One region of the Serratia liquefaciens ATCC 27592 genome, then DNA from elsewhere that is predicted to be linked to it. Evidence: predicted binding sites of a transcription regulator. Region 1 holds the regulator's gene; the other holds the start of a gene.
What was found. Region 1 encodes PhoB, which activates phosphate uptake and scavenging genes when phosphate is short. Its sites were predicted from a motif close to CTGTCATAAAACTGNCNNAT; they were not measured.
Positions count from the first base shown of each region.

Region 2: opgB (phosphatidylglycerol--membrane-oligosaccharide glycerophosphotransferase) is a predicted target of PhoB. The motif match lies at 3,906-3,925, and genes of this name have one in related genera.

Region 1 is NC_021741.1:960,755-966,866, forward strand. Features, by position in the region: gene sbcC (exonuclease subunit SbcC) at 1-1,746, opposite strand, end outside; gene sbcD (exonuclease subunit SbcD) at 1,743-2,975, opposite strand; gene phoB (phosphate response regulator transcription factor PhoB) at 3,200-3,889, shown strand; gene phoR (phosphate regulon sensor histidine kinase PhoR) at 3,914-5,230, shown strand; gene M495_RS04445 (PstS family phosphate ABC transporter substrate-binding protein) at 5,245-6,112, shown strand, end outside.
Region 2 is NC_021741.1:3,329,140-3,335,251, reverse strand. Features, by position in the region: gene M495_RS15725 (AMP nucleosidase) at 1-1,289, opposite strand, end outside; gene opgB (phosphatidylglycerol--membrane-oligosaccharide glycerophosphotransferase) at 1,454-3,757, opposite strand; gene M495_RS15715 (ABC transporter substrate-binding protein) at 4,049-4,780, shown strand; gene M495_RS15710 (ABC transporter substrate-binding protein) at 4,833-5,768, opposite strand; gene M495_RS15705 (ABC transporter permease) at 5,797-6,112, opposite strand, start outside.

The DNA of each region.
Region 1 (6,112 bases):
GCAGCGGGTGCGCAGCTCGGTGCCCTGGGTGTACAAAGCCTCGGTTTTGACGCGCATATCGGCCAGACGCAGTGCTGTCTCAGAGGGTTTTACCGCCTGATACTGTTCGATGGCCGGATGCTCGGAAGATCCGCACAGTGGACAAGGTTCGCCGGTTTGCAGGCGAGCGCGTTCCGCCTCCAGGCTGACGATGCGTTGCTCCAGCTCAAGGGCTTTCTCTACGTCCGTCTGATGTGCTTTTTGCTGTTTGTACTGCTGGCGTGTTTCTTCAAGCTGCTTTTCAAGCTCGCTGAGCTGGGTCTGACGGGCCGTGAACTCCTTGCGTTGTTGTTCCAGACGTTCGCTGACCTGGCCAAACAGCGAGGAGAGGGTAAATAATTTCTGGCGCACCGGACGCAGCTCGGCCAGTTCGGTCTGACGTTGGCGCAGCGCTGTTAGGGGGGCTTGGGCTTCCAGCGCATTTTGCTGCTGTTGCTGCGCTGCCAGTGCGGCAGTGAGGCCGTTAAGCTGCTCCTGCTGCTGTCCGGTCTGGGCGGTGAGCCGGGCTCGTAAAACCTCGAGTTGTTCCAGCTCCGCTTGTTGCTGAGCATACTGTTGCGTGGCGGCATCGCAGGCCTGTTGCAGTTCTGTCTGCGTTTTTTGCAACTGGGTTATCTGGTGGTCGAGCGGGACGATCTGCTCGTCGATCAGACGTTGTTGGATCTGCTGGTGTTCGACATGCGCCTGCAGTTGAGCACGTGCTTGTTCCACTGCCTGCTGCAACGGGGTCATCTGGGCAAGCTGTTGCTCCTGTTGCTGCGTCAACTGGGCAATCTGCTGTTGTAGCGCCTGTTGATCGCTGCGGCAGCGGTTGCGTTCGTTGAGCAGTGGGCGCAGTTTCTCTGCCGGCTCGCTGCGCGCCAACTGCTGCAGCTGGGGTTCTGCCTCAGCCTGCTCCTGTTGTACGGCGCTCAACTGACGCTGGTATTCCTGCTGTTTCTGCTGCGTCTGCTGCCATTGCTGTAGCCAGTTTAACGCCCGTTGCTGACGCTGGGTCTGTTCGCTGAGGGTATTTTCCTGCGAACTGAGCTCCACGAGCTGGCTTTCCAGCTGTTGGCGCTGTTCTTCGTTCAGCAACTCAATGCCGCTGGCGCGCTGATGCAACGCGTCCAGATCGGTTTTGGCCTGTTTGTGCTGCTCGAAAACGCGCTCGGAAAGCTGGCCGTAAATCTCGGTGCCGGTCAACTCTTCCAGCAGTTCGGCCCGATCATTGGCATCGGCATTCAGGAAGGCAGCGAACTGCCCCTGAGACAACATCATCGATTTGGTAAAACGACCGAAATCCAGTCCGGTGATCGCGGCGGTAAGATCCAGCTTGTCGCGGACTTTATCGGCCAGGATCTTGCCGTCATCGCGCAGCGCCAGCTCCACCTTCGGCGCCTGCAGGTTGCCGTCCGGGGAGTTTTTGGCACGGCGCTGGCTCCAGAACGCGCGGTAACCGACGCCTTTAACCTCAAACTCGACCTCCGCCAGCGACTCGGCGGTGTGGCGGGTCATCAGCTCATTTTGGCTTGGCGTGACATTCAGGCGCGGCGTCTGGTGGTACAGTGCCAGACAGATGGCGTCCAGCAGGGTGGTTTTACCCGCGCCGGTGGGGCCGGTGATGGCAAATAATCCGTTGCTGGCGAAGGGCTCGACGGTGAAGTCTATCTTCCATTCCCCCTGCAGCGAATTGAGGTTTTTTAATCTCAGGCTGAGGATTTTCATTGGTTCGGCTCCTGATCCTGGTGCCGTACGGCTTCGACCACCTGTTGGAACATCTGACTCATTCGCTGTTTGCGCGCTTCGGCCATCTCGGGTTCCTGCGCCAGCCGCCGCTCAAAGACCTCGGTGACGCTCAGTTCGTTGAGCGTTTCTTTGTCTTGCTGTTCAATGGCCTGGCGACGCTGCTCCTTACTGCGGCGCAGCAGCACGACCTCTACTGGTAGTTGATCGGCCAGCAGCTGAATGCGACGCTGAATGTCGCTAAGGTAATCCTGGGTCGCCACTTCGATATCCAGCCATACCGGTAATTCACCCTGATAATCGGCGAACAGCCGTAATTGTTGCTCGATCTGCGCCAAATCTCCCTTAATGAGCTGCATTGGTTGGAAGCTTGGGATCTCCAACGCGCTGACTTGCTGCAGGGCACCCGCCGCGAAATCCACCATAAACACGCTTTTGGCCTTGCCCAACTCGTCAAAACTGAGCGGGATAGGGGAGCCGCTGTAGCGAATATGTTCAGATTTGGCGACGTTTTGCGCGCGATGAATATGCCCCAGCGCGATGTAATCGGCCGGCGGGAACGCTTGTGCGGGGAAGGCGTCCAGCGTACCAATATAGATGTCGCGCACCGAGTCGGACGTGGTGACGCCGACGGTGGTCAGATGGCCGGTAGCGACGATGGGCAGCGGCAAGCCCAGCGCATCACGGCGCGCACAGGCGGCCTGGTACAGGGTGTGATAGTGGTCGGCGATAGACTCTTGCAGCGCCTGCTGTTTTTGCACCCCGGACTCACCGGCGCGGCTGGTGAGCAGATCGCGCGGGCGCAGAAAAGGAATGGCGCACAATACCGCACCCGGTTGGCCGTCGCGTTGATTCAGCACCAGCACCTGTTGTTCGATTTCGCTCTGCGCATTGGCGATCACGGTGGTATTCAGGCAGGAAAGTAATTCACGCGATTCATTTAAGGTGGCCACGGAGTCGTGATTGCCGCCCAACACCACCAACTGGCAGCCGGTACGCTGCAGTTCCACCACGAAGCGGTTATACAGCTCGCGGGCGTAGCTTGGCGGCGAGCCGGTATCGAACAGATCCCCGGCGACGATCAGCGCGTCCACCTGGTGTTGTTCGATCTGTTCGATCAGCCAGCGCAGAAAGGCCTGATGCTCGGCGGCGCGGCTTTTGGTGAAAAAGTACTGGCCAAGATGCCAGTCAGAGGTGTGGATCAGGCGCATGACACTCCCGGGGCGATAGGGTAATGGCGGTGATTATAAAGGGCGTTGCGGCGGCTGTCGTGACGCAATCATTATGACAACTGAATGATTTTTCTTTGACGTTGGAAATAATCGCTATGCTTACTGCCTATAACAGCCCGCTTTTTTCATAAAAGTGTCACAAAACTGACGCATAATGGCGCCCGCAATCAACTGTGATCGCTAACACATTGGCAGGATTGACGATGGCAAGACGCATACTGGTGGTGGAAGACGAAGCGCCGATCCGTGAGATGGTGTGCTTTGTGTTGGAACAGAATGGTTACCAACCGTTGGAAGCTGAGGATTATGACAGCGCCGTGACGCGCCTGTCTGAGCCGTTCCCTGATTTAGTGTTGCTCGACTGGATGTTACCCGGGGGATCCGGCATTCAGTTTATTAAACATATGAAACGTGAAGCGCTGACCCGCGATATTCCGGTGATGATGTTGACCGCGCGCGGTGAAGAAGAAGACCGGGTGCGCGGCCTGGAAGTCGGGGCGGATGATTACATCACCAAACCCTTCTCACCGAAGGAACTGGTGGCGCGCATCAAGGCGGTAATGCGCCGTATTTCACCGATGGCGGTGGAAGAAGTGATTGAAATGCAAGGGCTGAGCCTGGACCCTTCCTCACACCGCGTGATGGCTAACGAACAAGCGCTGGATATGGGGCCGACCGAGTTCAAGCTGTTGCACTTCTTTATGACCCATCCTGAACGTGTTTATAGCCGTGAGCAGTTGCTTAATCACGTCTGGGGCACTAACGTTTATGTGGAAGACCGCACCGTTGACGTGCACATCCGTCGGCTCCGTAAGGCGTTAGAGACCAGTGGTCATGACAAAATGGTTCAAACCGTTCGGGGCACCGGCTACCGATTCTCAACGCGCTACTGATCGCGCCGCGCTGGAGAATATGCCGTGTTAGAACGTCTATCCTGGAAGAGGCTGGCCCTGGAGCTGGCCCTTTTCTGCCTGCCTGCCTTACTGTTGGGGCTGATTTTCGGTTATCTGCCCTGGCTGCTGCTGGCCTCCGTGCTGGCGGCGTTGGTATGGAATTTCTACAATCAACTCAAACTTTCCCACTGGCTGTGGGTTGACCGCAGCATGACGCCGCCGCCTGGCCGCTGGAGCTGGGAACCGCTGTTTTACGGCTTGTATCAGATGCAGCAACGGAACCGTCGTCGGCGCCGTGAGCTGGCGCTGTTGATCAAACGCTTCCGTAGCGGAGCGGAATCGCTGCCCGATGCGGTAGTGATGACTACCGTCGAAGGCAATATCTTTTGGTGCAACGGGCTGGCGCAGCATTTGCTGGGTTTCCGCTGGCCGGAAGACAATGGCCAGCACATTCTCAACCTGTTGCGTTATCCGGAGTTCAGTCACTATCTGCAACAGCAGGAGTTCTCCCGCCCTTTGACGCTGCAACTGAATAACGAGCATTACGTCGAGTTTCGTGTGATGCCCTACTCCGAAGGGCAATTATTGATGGTAGCCCGCGATGTGACCCAGATGCGTCAACTGGAAGGGGCTCGGCGCAACTTCTTCGCTAACGTCAGCCACGAGCTGCGCACGCCGCTGACGGTATTGCAGGGTTACCTGGAAATGATGAGCGACGAAGAGCTGGATGGTTCGCTGCGCGGTAAGGCGTTGGGCACCATGCAGGAGCAGACTCGCCGCATGGACGGACTGGTCAAGCAACTGCTGACGCTGTCGCGCATCGAGGCGGCGCCTAACGTTGAAATGAACGAGCGGGTTGATATCCCCCTGATGTTGCGGGTGTTACAACGTGAGGCGCAATCGCTGAGCGGCGGCAACCACGAAATCACCTTCCGGGTGAATGAGCAGTTGAAAGTGTTCGGTAACGATGACCAACTTCGCAGTGCGGTGTCGAATCTGGTGTATAACGCCGTCAATCATACGCCGAAAGGCACCAATATTGAGGTCAGCTGGCAGCAGACGCCAAGCGGCGCGCAGTTTCAGGTCAGTGATAATGGGCCGGGTATCGCGGCCGAACATATTCCCCGTTTGACCGAACGCTTCTACCGCGTTGACAAAGCTCGTTCACGCCAGACCGGCGGCAGTGGGCTGGGGTTGGCGATCGTCAAGCATGCGCTCAGTCACCACGATGCGCGGCTGGAGATCCTTAGCGAGCAGGGCATCGGCACCCGATTTATCTTTACCTTGCCTAACCGGTTGATTGTTCCCGCAGCTTTGTCAGAGAATGCGGTGAAAAATTAACGCGAGAGGCTGGCATGATCCGAATCACCCGAGGGCTGTTGCTTTGCCTGGCGCTGTTGGCAAGCCGAGGCGCGCTGGCACAGCCGGATGGCATGCTGTCCGGCAACCTGTCTAGCGTCGGCTCCGATACGCTGGCGAACCTGATGGCGCTGTGGGCGCAGGACTTCAGCCAGCATTATCCCAACGTTAATCTGCAAATCCAGGCCGCCGGTTCCTCCACGGCGCCAACCGCATTGGCGGCTGGTGCAGCGCAGCTTGGCCCGATGAGTCGCCCGATGAAGGCCGCGGAAGTCTCTGCATTCGAGCATCGTTACGGTTATGCGCCGTTGGCGGTACCGGTCGCGGTCGATGCGCTGGTGGTGCTGGTGCATCAGGACAATCCGCTGCGCGGTCTAAATCTGCAGCAGCTCGACCGAATTTTCTCCGCGACTCTGCGCTGTGGCGAGAGCCAGCCTCTGACGAGGTGGGGGGAACTGGGGCTGGCCGGTGATTGGCAACAGCGTGCGCTGCAACGTTTTGGACGTAATTCGGCCTCCGGCACCTACGGCTATTTCAAACTGCGTGCGCTGTGCGGCGGCGATTTTATGCCGCGCGTCAATGAGCTGCCGGGCTCGGCTTCAGTCGTGCAGGCGGTGGCCGGTTCGCTGAACAGTATCGGCTATGCCAGCATCGGTTTTCGCGCCAGCGGCGTACGGCTGTTGCCGTTAGCGGAGACCGGCCAAAACTATGTGACGCCAAATGACGCCAACGTGCGTAACGGCAGCTATCCGTTGTCGCGCTATCTGTATATTTACATTAATAAAGCGCCCAACCAGCCGCTGGAGCCGCTGACGGCGGCATTTCTCGATCGCGTGCTGTCGGACACCGGGCAAAATCTGGTCA
Region 2 (6,112 bases), 2.4 Mb from region 1:
TCGGATACGCACAACAGCGTGCCGTAAGGCACCCGGAAACGGTAGCCCTGAGCGGCGATGGTGGCGCTTTCCATATCTACCGCGACGGCGCGGCTGAGGTTAAAACGCAGCGCCGAAGCGGAATAGCGCAGCTCCCAGTTGCGATCGTCTGTGGTGACCACGGTGCCGGTGCGCAGGCGTTGTTTTACCTCTTCGCCGGGCATGCCGCTGACCATTTTGGTGGCGTCATACAGCGCACGCTGTACTTCGGCAATGCTGGGGATCGGGATATCCGGTGGCAGCACCGAATCCAGCACGTGGTCGTCCCGTAGGTAGGCGTGCGCCAGCACGTAGTCGCCAATCGACTGGCTTTCGCGCAGGCCGCCGCAGTGGCCGATCATCAGCCAGGCGCTGGGGCGCAGCACCGCCAGATGGTCGCAAATGGTTTTGGCGTTGGAGGGGCCGACGCCGATATTGATCAGCGTGATGCCCTGGCCGGTGCGCGAGATCAGGTGGTAGGCCGGCATCTGGTGGTTTTTCCACGCCAGGTCGGAGACCGCCTGATCCGGTGCGGTGGTTTCCGGCGTGATATAGATGCCGCCGGCGCTCGACAGGGCAATATAAGGACTGGCCGGATCGGCTATTTCGGTGCAGGCCCAGCGGACAAACTCATCCACATAGCGGGTGTAGTTGGTGAACAGCACGAAGGGCTGAAAATGCTCCACCGGGGTGCCGGTGTAGTGCCGCAGCCGCGCCAGCGAAAAGTCGGCGCGCAGGGCGTCGAAGTGCGAAAGCGGGAAGGTGCTGGTGGCGTGAAACAGGCCATCGGCAGTCTCATCGCCAATTTGCGCCAGCTCGGTGGTGGGGAAATGCTGCGCCAGGCTGGCGCTCATCGACCGATCCAGCATCAGGTTTGAACCGTCGATCACGTAAGGGAAAGGTATTTCCTGCTGTGACGGCCGCACTTCGATATGCGCATCGTACTCCCCGGCCAGCATGGTCAACTGTTCGGTCAGATAATGGCGGAACAGGTGCGGGCGGGTGATGGTGGTGGTATAGCAACCGGTGTGGGTGAAACGGCCATAGGCGCGGGTTTTGGTTTGACCGGGCGATTTCCCGTCCCAGCTGACGCGCAGCTCAGGGTAAACAAATAGCCCTGCCGCGCGGGTCTGCGCATCGGGTAGGCTGCCATGGCTGATAAAGTCACCGACCGCCTGGCGCAGCGCCTCAACCGAGGCGACATACAGCGCTTCCAGTTGTTCGACTGCCTGAGCGGGGGTGAGGCCGGTGCCGGATTGCTGACTGCTCATACTCTCTCCTTGGTTCTCCCGGCTATGCGGCGGGGAGGCATACGGATGCCGATATCAATTCACAGCAACAGGTTAGCCGAAGATGGGCGCAAAAGCTTTGGAGAAACGGCAGGGGGCGAATAAATTCGCCCCGAATAACGCGGACGCCGCATGCAGCGCGATGATCAGGAAGCGGGGGCAGCCTGTTCCACTTTCAGCGAGACCAGGCCAATACCCAGTTTCTTCGGTACAAAACCGCCGCTGGCACCTTCTTGTGGCTCCGTGGGGGCCGGCGGCGTGATGCTGATGTTTCTGGCTCCGGCAGGGTTGTCGAAGCGCAGCGTCACGGTGGTGTCCTGTTCGCTGAGCGTCACAAACTGTTCCTGATTGCCGACGCGCACCGAGATAGGTTCGCCGACGTTTTTACCGTAGGCGCGGGCGCGCAGCACCAGATCGAATGCTGATGGCAGGGGATCGACGTAATCAATATTCACCGTCGGCGCCAGGTTGGCGTCTGACCAACGGCCCCAGTCTTCGACGCTGGAAACGCCGGTGATCGCTTTCACCTGTTCCGGCATGCCCGGCAGCATAAAGGCGATGGCGTCCGCGTGATATTTAACGGCGGCGTCGTCGACTTTCAGTTTATCGACGGCGCTTTGGTAGGCGGCGATGCTATCGTTTGGCGGACGCTCAAAGTCTATTTTGCCGCGATAGCTGCCCCCTTTGGCCTGCACGATGTGCGGTGGGGCGGCCAGGCTGCCCGACGCGACGCAGGTGTCGGTGCTCAACGCCAGTTCTGGCGACCACACCCGACCGATTTCATAACACTTGTCGACCCAGACGAATTTCTCGCCTGCGCCCAGCCCGGCAAGCTGTTTTTTCAGCGGTGTGGACAGGTAGACGTTAAACATCGGCTCAATTTTGTTGTCCGTCACCTTCAGAATAAACGGCACCTTAAAGGTGATGCCGGAGAAGGTAAAGCGGTTGCCCCGATCGTCGAGACTGTAGTTTGTGATGCTGTTCGGGAAGCCCCATTGCTTGACCACCGCCGGTTTCCAGGCGTTGATTTTTTCGTCGATATTCAAAAACAACGTCGCCAGCGTTGGGCTGGACAGGCTGCTGCGACCGAGGCCAATGTAGTTATCGCCACCCATCACGTCCAGCACGGTGGCGCCGTTGTCCAGCGTGCTGCGCTTCTCGTTATGCAGCGCGGTCTGCGGGCGGGTACCGTCGATGATAAAGAACAGGTTGCGGCGTTTCTGCTTGGTCAGGATGTCATAGGCGGTATTGTTCATCGCCAGATGGTCAGAAGACACCACGATAACGGTATTTTTGAAGTACTCGGACGCCTTGATTTTGTCGATCAGCGCGGCGATATGCTGTTGGCTGCAGGCCACTGCGCTCAGCGACCGATTCTCTTTATTCTGCCAACGGAACGACTTTTTGCTGCAGCTGGCGGAGATAAAGCCGTCCGGGTGATGGGTATCCACGGTCAAGGCGAAGAGCGAGAACTTTTTGTTCTGCTTCGACAGCTCGACGAACTTGTCGAACACCACGTCCAGCACGGTATCGTCGTACCAGCCCCAGTCATTTTTGTAGCCCGGGTCGCTGACCTGTCCGCGTAATTCCTTAAAGCCGTAGGCATGGTCAAAACCGTGCGATTTCAGGAAGGTGTCTTTGCCGGCGAAGGCCAGCTCGGCGCCCTGATAAAAGTAGTTGTCGTACCCGGCGGATTTCAGCACGTCGCCCAGGCAGACGTTTTCCGGGTAAAAGGTGGATACCGCGCTGGAGGCGTTGCCGTCAAAGGGGGCAAACAATGGGATACCGCACTGTGAGGACACCATACCGGCGATGGTGTAACCGGTGCCGGGCAGCTGTTGGGTATTGCTGAAGTCGATGCTGTTTTCGCGGTGCTGGTTCAGTTCGTCGGTCAGGCCGGGGAAGATTTGTTGGTCGAAGTAGGTTCTCTCCAGGCTTTCAGCATAGATATACACCAGGTTCGGCGCTTTGCCCTGTACGGTTTTCTTCGGCGCTTTGTAATAGGTGTCAAAGTCGGCGGTATCGCCGCTAATCTGGCTCTTCACCAACAGCGAGATGTCCTGAAAGGCGGGAGTAGTGCCGACGGAAAACAGCGCCAGCAGCACGGCGAGCACGCTGTAAACCACGCTGCTGCTTTTCGCCTTGCGCCGTACCAGACTCCAGGTCAGCAGGGTGAAGATCAGCGCCAGCACCGCCAGCAGGCCGACAAACGGCAGCAGGTATTTGCCGACGCCGGCGCCCTTCAGGCTGCTGGTGAGGGTGTAGATCACCGCATCGGTAATGCCGTCACCGGTAAAGTAGTTGCTGGCGATCAGCACCACGTTGAGGATCAGATAGCTGCCCAGCAGCGTCAACAGGGTGGCCAGCCACCAGCGGTTGGCGGCGGCACGGGTGCGGTAGATTAAAATTGAGGCTAAAAAAAGTGCAAACGAGATTAATGCTGAAACCATCCACCGTACCCTGTCTGATTAAAAAGGAAATCTTAACTGCCCTGGCAAACGCCGCCGACCCAAGCACGACGCGAAAGAGGAAGGGTATAGCGCATTGAAAGCGCCAGGGTCAATGCGTGTTTGCGCTGCCCTGGCGTGGCAGAGTGCGATCGGTCGTTTTTGTGACAATAGTGTGACATGAATCACGCCGGTGAGGCGAAAAGCGGCTGAATGTTGCTCATCCGAGGTTTGGCTCTAGCCTTAACGGAGAGCGTTGACGAAACACCTACACCCTTTTTTCAGGAGAAAGCCATGCATAGCATTCCCGCCGTCGTACTCGATGATTTGGCCCCGCAGGGGATCCTGCGTGCGGCCATCAATCTGGGCAATCCGGTGTTGGCGCAGAGGGGGCCAGACGGCGAACCTCAGGGGGTATCCGTGACGCTGGCCAGCGCGCTGGCCCGCGAGTTGGGCGTGGCGCTGGAGTTGGTGACCTATGATGCCGCAGGCAAGGTTTTTGCCGCGTTGGAAACCGGAGACTGGAACATCGCCTTTATGGCCATCGAACCGGTGCGGGCGGCGCAGATCGCGTTCAGTGCGCCTTATGCGATCATTGAGGGGACCTACCTGGTGGCCCAGGCGTCTCCCTGGCAACAGGTTGCCGAACTTGACCGGCCCGAGGTGCGCATTGCCGTAGGCCAGGGAGCGGCTTACGACCTGTATCTGTCGCGAACCTTAAAGCAGGCGCAACTGGTGCGTGCCGATACCTCCGCCGACGCGATCGCCTTGTTCCTCGAACAGGGGTTGGATGCGGCTGCGGGCGTGCGTCAACCGTTGCTGGCTGCCGCAGCGCAAAACCCGGGGTATCGGGTGCTGGCCGGGCATTTCACTGCCATCCAGCAGGCCATGGCGGTTCCGCGACAAAAAGCGTCGGGGGCGGCCTATGTGCGTGATTTTGTGGAGCGGTGCAAGGCGAGTGGCCTGGTGCTGCAGGCTTTGCAGCGCAGCGGTCAGGGTGACGTTACCGTCGCGCCTTCTGCCTGAGGGGGAATGGCAGGGGCGCGGCATACTGCGCCCCTGATAAAGCAAATAACCTTTAATTCAGCTCCACCGCGTATTGCTCCACCGGCGTGATTTTTTTGATCAGCTTGTTGTCGAACAGGAATTGTTCGTAGGCTTGATAGCGCGCTTTATCCAGCTTCGCCGGATCGGTTGCGAACAGCGGCAGGCTGGCTTGCCAGGCCTGTTTGTTCAGCTCGGTATTGAGTTCCGGATGGGCTTTGGCGAACGCCAGCCAGCTTTCCTGCGGATGGGCGTGCAGATAGTCGCTGCCTTTTTTCAGCGCCGCGAGGAATTTTTTGATTTTCGGCTCGGCCAGCGAATCGCGATTGGCGACGATAATCAGCTCGTCGTAGCTCGGCACACCGTAGTCTTCCACGTTAAACACCACCGGATCTTTGCCCTGCAGTTTCAGCTCCAGCGCTTCAATGTTGCGATAGCCGCCGATTACCGCATCGACCTGGCCCGCCAGCAGGGCGCTGGTCAGTTGGAAATTAACGTTAATCAGTTTGGTTTCATTGGGGTTGAGGTGTTCATGCTCAAGCATGGTCGCCAAGGTGGCTTGTTCGATGCCGCTGACCGAATAGCCGATTTTTTTACCCTTAAGTCCTGCCGGGGTGGTGATGCTTTTATCCAGCGTCATCACGGTATTGAGCGGTGAGTTAATCAGGGTGCCTACGCGTACCAGCGGTAGGCCCTGATCGGCAAAAAAGTGCAGCTGCGGCTGGTAGGTGATGGCCAAATCGGCCTGTTTTGCCGCCACCAGGCGCGGCGGCAGCGCCGGGTCGGAAGGGGGCACAATCTTGACGTCCAACCCTTCGGCCTTGAAGGCGCCGATCTGCTCGGCCACCATGATGGGCGCGTGGTCGGGGTTAATATACCAGTCGAGCACCAGCGTCAGTTTTTCCGCGGCATTGGCCTGGCTGGCCAGCGTGGCGCCGAGCAGCAGCCCGCAGACGGTATTTTTAAGCATGGTTGTTACCCTTGTTGTTGTGAGGCGATCAATCATTTTCCGGTGCCCAGTCGATCAGGCGCAGCAATAGCGCGTCTACCGTCACCCATAGCAAGACGGTCATCAGCACCAAAATAAACAGCGCGGCAAAGCAGATGTCGGTCTGCATGCGCGCGTTGGCGTTAAGCATGACGTAACCCAGGCCTTCCGCCGAGCCAACCCATTCGCCGATGATGGCGCCGATAGGGGCGACGGCGGCGGCCATCCGCAGCCCGGAACCGAAAGCCGGTAGCGCCGCCATCAGCCGTACGTGACGCAGTTGGGCCCAGGGAGAAGCGCGCAGGGTTCGGGCCAGATCGAGATAA